DNA from 3 places in the Pseudomonas sp. LBUM1655 genome. Region 3 is predicted to be linked to each of the others. Evidence: predicted binding sites of a transcription regulator. Region 3 holds the regulator's gene; each other region holds the start of a gene.

Region 1 (2,267 bases), 1.3 Mb from region 3:
CCGTGACTTCATCCTTGCCGTGGGTATCGAGGCTGCGGGTGAGGTCGCTTTCGCCGCTGGCGATGTTGGCCATGGCGTTCACGGTTTCCTGCAACGGGCGCACGATGCTGCGCGCGATCATGATGACCAGCAATGCCATGATCAGGGCAATCACCAGGCCGATCACCGTCGCCTTGATCATTTGGCCCTGAAATTCGGCCTGCACATCATCGACATAAACGCCGGAACCGAGCACCCAGCCCCAAGGCTCGAACAGTTTCACGTAGGAGGTTTTAGCCACCGGCTCACTGGCGCCCGGTTTCGGCCACCGGTAATCGACCATGCCGGCGCCTTTGCTCTTGGCGATGGCGACCATTTCGTTAAACACGGCAAAGCCATCCGGATCGCGGATCGCCGAGAGATTCTGGCCTTCAAGCTTGGGATTGGTCGGGTGCATGACCATGACGGGCGTGAGGTCGTTGATCCAGAAATAGTCGCTCTGGTCGTAACGCAGGCCCCGAATGGCGGTGAGTGCCTGTTTCTGCGCGGCTTCCTTGGTCAGGGTGCCAGCTGTTTCCAGATCGTGGTAGTACGTCAATAAACCACTGGCGGTCTGCACCACGTGCTGGGTTTTCTGGGCCTTGGCTTGATACAGGTCGTCGTGAATCTGCTTGAGCATCAACACGCCCAAGGTCAGCAACATGACCACCGCCACAATCAAGATGAGCCACAAGCGTCGGCTGATCGACACACTGCGCAAGCTGTTCATAACGCTGTCACTCCGGATTCTTTTTCTTGTAATAAACGACCGCCAGCATCCAACCACGATTCCGTGGGCGGGCATACGCGACCCAAGTCGTATAACGCGGCAGCGCTATTAAGGCTTGTCTGTTAGGATTTCGGCCCCGCGCGTGAAAACCTGAATCCAAGTTGCTATTTCACGGAATTTTGACTGTTTCGTGTGGATCCTGTGTGCGCGGAATCGGTACAGCAACAACCAGCTACGCTGATCGCAGTGAACGAAAGAAAAATACTATCGGGGCATGCCGGCGTGCATCGCTCTTTGGGGGATTGATGGATCTTTGGATGGCCTTGCAGGCACTGATACTAGGCGTTGTAGAAGGGCTGACGGAGTTTTTGCCCATTTCCAGTACCGGACACCAGATCATCGTTGCCGACTTGCTCGACTTCGGCGGCGAACGAGCCATGGCGTTCAACATCATCATCCAGCTCGGCGCGATCCTCGCGGTGGTCTGGGAGTTTCGTCGCAAGATTCTCGATGTGGTGGTTGGCTTGCCGACGCAACCCAGCGCGCGGCGTTTCACCGCCAACCTGCTGATCGCTTTTCTGCCCGCCGTGGTGCTGGGCGTGATCTTTGCCGATCTGATCCACGAGTACCTGTTCAACCCGATCACCGTCGCTGCTGCGCTGGTGGTGGGCGGCATCATCATGTTGTGGGCTGAGCAGCGTCAGCATGAGGTGCACGCGGAAACGGTCGATGAGATTCGCTGGATGGACGCGCTGAAAATCGGTTTCGCCCAGTGCCTGGCGATGATTCCCGGCACGTCGCGTTCCGGCTCGACGATCATTGGCGGCCTGTTGTTCGGCCTGTCGCGCAAAACAGCCACCGAGTTTTCGTTCTTCCTCGCGATGCCGACCATGGTCGGTGCTGCGGTTTACTCGGGCTACAAGTACCGCGATCTGTTTGTGCCGGCGGACTTCCCGGTGTTTGCCATCGGGTTCGTCACCGCGTTCATCTTCGCCATGATCGCCGTGCGTGGGTTGCTCAAGTTCATCGGCAGCCACAGCTATGCGGCATTTGCCTGGTACCGGATCGTGTTCGGCCTGGTCATTCTGGCGACGTGGCAGTTTGGCTGGGTGGACTGGTCGGCGGCCAAGCCATGAATGATTCCCGCGCACGCCGCCCTGAAGGTCGCCCGTCCGGTGGCAGTATTCAAAACCTCAAGCTGAAGCTGCTGGTGCTGCTGATTGTCTGCGCGCTGCCGGTGTTCGGATCGCTGTCGATGTGGTTGCGCGGGATCTCGCTGGTCCCGCTGGCGGCGTATGGCGTCGTCAGCGTGCTGGCGTTCTTTATGTATTGGGCCGACAAACGCAAGGCTCGCACCGATGCGTGGCGCACGCCGGAAAACATCCTCCACGCAGTGGAACTGGCCGGAGGGTGGCCGGGCGCACTGGTCGCCCAGCAAGTGTTCCGGCACAAGACGCGCAAGGTGTCGTTTCAGGTGCTGTTCTGGGTGATCGTCTTGTTGCACCAGGTGTTCTGGATT
Region 2 (2,267 bases), 2.9 Mb from region 3:
TGAATTGCTCGTTGGTGCCGCCGGCCATGGTGGTGGCGATGGCGTTCAACTCGCCGCTGGCGCTGTCCAGGTCACTGGCACTGCGCTGCAAACGGGTGAAGGTTTCAGCGAGGAAATCGCGCAGCGTATTGGCGGCAGCGGCGAGGTTGCCCAATTCATCCTGACGGTCGCTGGAGACGCGCTCAGCCAATTTGCCTCGGCTCAACTGGGTCACGTAATCAATCAGCTTACGGATCGGATCGACCAGATTGCGGTTGACCAGCCACAAGCTGAGCAGACCAATCAACAAACTTGAAGCAAGCATCACCAGGGTGCCTAGCAATACCGTGCGATCAGCCTCGGCACTGATCAGCGCCGACTGCTCGGTGCCCTGTTTGCGCAACTCGGTCACCAGTTCGCTCATCTGCTCGCTGGTCGCGCGGTCGACGCCTTTGACAGCGACGTCTCCCGCCGTTGGATCGCCGCCCGCCGCTACATAGGCGTCGCGACCCTTCTGGTAAGCAGCGCCCAACTGACGGTGCTCGTCGCGCAAACGATCGATACGGTTTTTCAGACTTGGCTCGATACCTTTCTGGCTCGCCAATTCGCCGAGGATGTTCTGCACATCGCGCTGACGGTCTTCGAACTGGCCCCAGTACTTGGCCAGGTCTGCCGGTTGCTTGCCGCGCAGCAGGACGTTTTTCCATTCCTGCACCTGCACCTTGAATTGCAGGTTGGCTTCGTCGATCAGTTGCGAAGTGTGCAAGGGGCCTGCGATCAACTGGCTGTAGCTTTGCACGCCGTTGGACAGGAAATGGAAACAGGCCAGCGCGATCAACAGCATCGCCAACAGGCTGCCACTCAGCAGGGCGAGAATTTGCGCTCTCAGGGATTTTTGCAGCATCGCAGGTACTCAAGACAGGGATGAGGCACGCCCGAAACGAGCGTGAAATGGTGCGGACTTCCCTGTCAGCGAACCTTGGCCCATGGCCAATGGCGCGCAACCTAATGCACCTGTGATCGGCGTTCCAGAGCGCTTCTTGAGAAAAATCCGACCGCCGGTAAGTCGCTGATTTGACGTCATTTTGCCGTCACACAAACGTCATGTGACATTGCGATGATGCGGTTCAGGTGAATCTGTGAATTCCCTGTCTCACGCCAACCTCGCAGCGAGCCTTCATGAACCACAGCCTCGATATCAGTCATCGCGATCCTGACCTGTTTGGCTTGCTCTACGGCTTTCGTTTTCTGCCCGGTGAGCGTGGCCGCGAGGTCGATTCGGCGACGGCACTGCGCTGCCTGCAGGACGACAGCGACAGCGGCGCATTCCTCTGGCTGCACCTGAACCTGGCGCACGCGGCGTGCGAGCGCTGGATGAAAAGCCATCTGCAATTGCCCGACGAGTTTTTTGAGGCGCTGCACGAAGGCTCGCGTTCGACGCGCATCGAACATGTCGACTCGGCATTGCTGGCGGTGGTCAACGACGTGGTGTTCAACCTCAGCAGCATGGTCTCTTCTGATGTGTCGACGCTGTGGGTGTGCGTGCGCAGCAAACTGATCGTCAGTGCGCGCCTGCAACCGCTGCATTCGGTGGATAAATTGCGTTCGTCGGTGAAGGCCGGTGAGCGCTTTCGCTCGCCTTCGGAATTGCTCGTGCACCTGCTGCGCGATCAGGGCGAAGTGCTGACGCAGATCGTGCGCAAGACCAGCCTCAGCGTCGATCAGATCGAGGACGAATTGCTCTCATCGCGGCTGTCGACCAACCGTGCCGAACTCGGCGCCCACCGACGGGTGCTGGTGCGTTTGCAGCGGCTGTTGGCGCTGGAGCCGGGTTCGTTACTGCGTCTGCTCAATCGCCCGCCGCCGTGGTTGCAGAAGGAGGACGTCAAGGAGTTGCGCAAATCCACCGAGGAATTTGCGCTGATCATCAACGACCTCACTGCCCTCGGCGAGCGGATCAAACTGCTTCAGGAAGAAATCGCCGCCAACCTCAACGAACAGAGCAACCGCACGCTGTTCACCCTGACCGTGGTGACGGTGCTGGCGCTGCCGATCAATATCATTGCCGGTTTCTTCGGGATGAATGTGGGGGGCGTGCCGTTGTCGCAAGATCCGGAGGGGTTCTGGATATTGGTCGCGCTGGTGGCGACGTTTACCGTGATTGCCGGGCGCTGGGCGTTTCGCAAACGCGGGGATTATTAAGAGCAAAAGATCGCAGCCTGCGGCAACTTCTACAGGGCGACATCAGCTTTTGTGGTGAGGGGATTTATCCCCGATGGGTTGCGAAG
Region 3 (2,267 bases):
TGGATCAGTTGCACAGCGTCGCCGAACCTGCCTTTTTCAAGGCTCTCGACCAGTTCGACCGCGTGTTTTTTCAGGGTCGATTCAAAATCGCCCTGTGAAGATTCGTTATGCTCCATAGCTCCCCCGCGCGTCATCAGCCGATGCGTTCGAAAATCTTCTCGATTTTGTCTTTCAACGCCTGAGCCGTGAAAGGTTTGACCACGTAGCCGTTCACACCGGCCTGAGCGGCCTCGATGATTTGCTCGCGCTTGGCTTCAGCGGTCACCATCAGCACTGGCAGGTGCTTGAGTTTTTCATCGGCACGCACGTGACGCAGCAGATCGATACCGGTCATGCCCGGCATGTTCCAGTCCGTTACCAGAAAGTCGATGCTGCCGCTGTTGAGTACCGGAATGGCGGTGACGCCATCGTCGGCCTCTACGGTGTTGGTGAACCCAAGATCCCGCAGCAGGTTCTTGATGATCCGCCGCATCGTTGAGAAGTCATCAACGATGAGGATTTTCATGTCTTTGTTCAATTCGACCTCCAAGCAGTCTTAAACGCGCCCAGCACCTGGACGCGCCACTTCAATCAATCGGCGCAGCACTCGAAGACTGTCTGGAGCACAACAGAGCAAGACCGGTGCCGTTTATCACCGCACCAGCCTCGTTCGCAGTGTCCCCACACTGCCTTCAGCGCGCTCGCCACTCCCCCAAACGCCCCCGCAAACGGGCCGCGCACTGGCTGTGTAACTGGCTGACCCGCGATTCACTGACGCCAAGGACTTCACCGATCTCCTTGAGGTTCAGCTCTTCGTCGTAGTACAGCGCCAACACCAGTCGCTCACGCTCCGGCAAATTGGCAATCGCGTCCGCCAGCGCTGCCTGGAAGCGTTCATCTTCCAGATCGCGTGACGGCTCAAGATGAGCACTGGCGCCATCCTCGTGCAGCCCTTCGTGTTCGCCGTCCTGCAACAGGTCGTCGAAACTGAACAAGCGGCTGCCCAGGGTGTCATTCAAAATCCCGTAGTAATCGTCGAGACTCAATTGGAGTTCGGCCGCAACCTCGTGATCTTTAGCATCACGGCCGGTTTTAGCTTCAATTGCACGAATCGCGTCACTGACCATACGGGTGTTGCGGTGAACCGAGCGTGGCGCCCAGTCCCCTTTGCGCACTTCGTCGAGCATCGCGCCGCGGATTCGAATGCCCGCGTACGTTTCGAAACTGGCGCCTTTGCTGGCGTCATATTTGGTCGAGACTTCGAGCAGACCGATCATCCCGGCCTGGATCAGATCCTCGACCTGCACACTCGCCGGCAATCGCGCCAGCAGGTGATAGGCAATGCGTTTTACCAGTGGCGCGTAACGCTCGATCAATTCGTACTGCGCGTCACGTGCCGACTTCTTGTAGTAATTCATACCGCTGGCGGTCATAGCACAGGCCCTGCCGTTTGCTGCACGAGGCGTTCGACGAAAAACTCAAGGTGGCCGCGCGGGTTGGCAGGCAGCGGCCAGGTGTCGACCTTCTGGGCGATCGCCTTGAACGCCAGCGCGCACTTGGAGCGCGGAAAGGCTTCATAGACCGCACGCTGCTTCTGCACCGCCTTGCGCACGCTTTCGTCGTAAGGCACGGCGCCGACGTATTGTAGGGCCACGTCAAGAAAACGATCCGTGACCTTGGTCAATTTGGCGAACAGGTTGCGACCTTCTTGCGGGCTCTGGGCCATGTTGGCCAGGACGCGGAAGCGGTTCATGCCGTAATCGCGATTGAGCAACTTGATCAGGGCGTAAGCGTCAGTGATCGAGGTCGGCTCGTCGCAGACCACCAGCAACACTTCTTGCGCGGCGCGAACAAAACTGACTACCGAGTCACCAATACCCGCAGCGGTGTCGATCACCAAAACGTCGAGATTGTCGCCGATGTCACTGAAGGCCTGAATCAGACCGGCATGTTGCGCCGGGCTGAGGTGAACCATGCTCTGAGTGCCGGACGCAGCGGGCACGATGCGGATCCCGCCCGGGCCTTGCAACAAAACGTCGCGCAGCTCGCAGCGGCCTTCGATCACGTCGGCCAGCGTGCGTTTGGGCGTCAGGCCCAGCAGAACGTCGACGTTCGCCAGCCCCAGATCGGCGTCCAGCAGCATGACCCGACGGCCAAGCTCTGCCAGCGCCAGAGACAAGTTCACTGACACGTTAGTCTTGCCGACGCCACCTTTGCCGCCGGTCACCGCGATCACCTGTACGGGATGCATGCTGCCCATGTTATTTCTTTACCTTGTCTTGCATAGA

The links. Region 3 encodes FliA, which starts transcription of late flagellar genes. Its sites were predicted from a motif close to CTAAAGTTTNNNNNNNNNNNGCCGNTAA; they were not measured.
Region 1: ACA074_RS13675 (methyl-accepting chemotaxis protein) is a predicted target of FliA. The motif match lies at 876-903, and genes of this name have one in related genera.
Region 2: ACA074_RS20985 (methyl-accepting chemotaxis protein) is a predicted target of FliA. The motif match lies at 997-1,024, and genes of this name have one in related genera.

The regions. Positions count from the first base shown of each region.
Region 1 covers NZ_CP166801.1:3,058,934-3,061,200, forward strand. The annotation lists gene ACA074_RS13675 (methyl-accepting chemotaxis protein) at 1-748, opposite strand, end outside; gene ACA074_RS13680 (undecaprenyl-diphosphate phosphatase) at 1,054-1,884, shown strand; gene ACA074_RS13685 (DUF1294 domain-containing protein) at 1,881-2,267, shown strand, end outside.
Region 2 covers NZ_CP166801.1:4,693,334-4,695,600, forward strand. The annotation lists gene ACA074_RS20985 (methyl-accepting chemotaxis protein) at 1-883, opposite strand, end outside; gene ACA074_RS20990 (transporter) at 1,159-2,181, shown strand.
Region 3 covers NZ_CP166801.1:1,782,865-1,785,131, reverse strand. The annotation lists gene ACA074_RS08000 (protein phosphatase CheZ) at 1-116, opposite strand, end outside; gene ACA074_RS07995 (chemotaxis response regulator CheY) at 134-505, opposite strand; gene fliA (RNA polymerase sigma factor FliA) at 672-1,412, opposite strand; gene fleN (flagellar synthesis regulator FleN) at 1,409-2,239, opposite strand.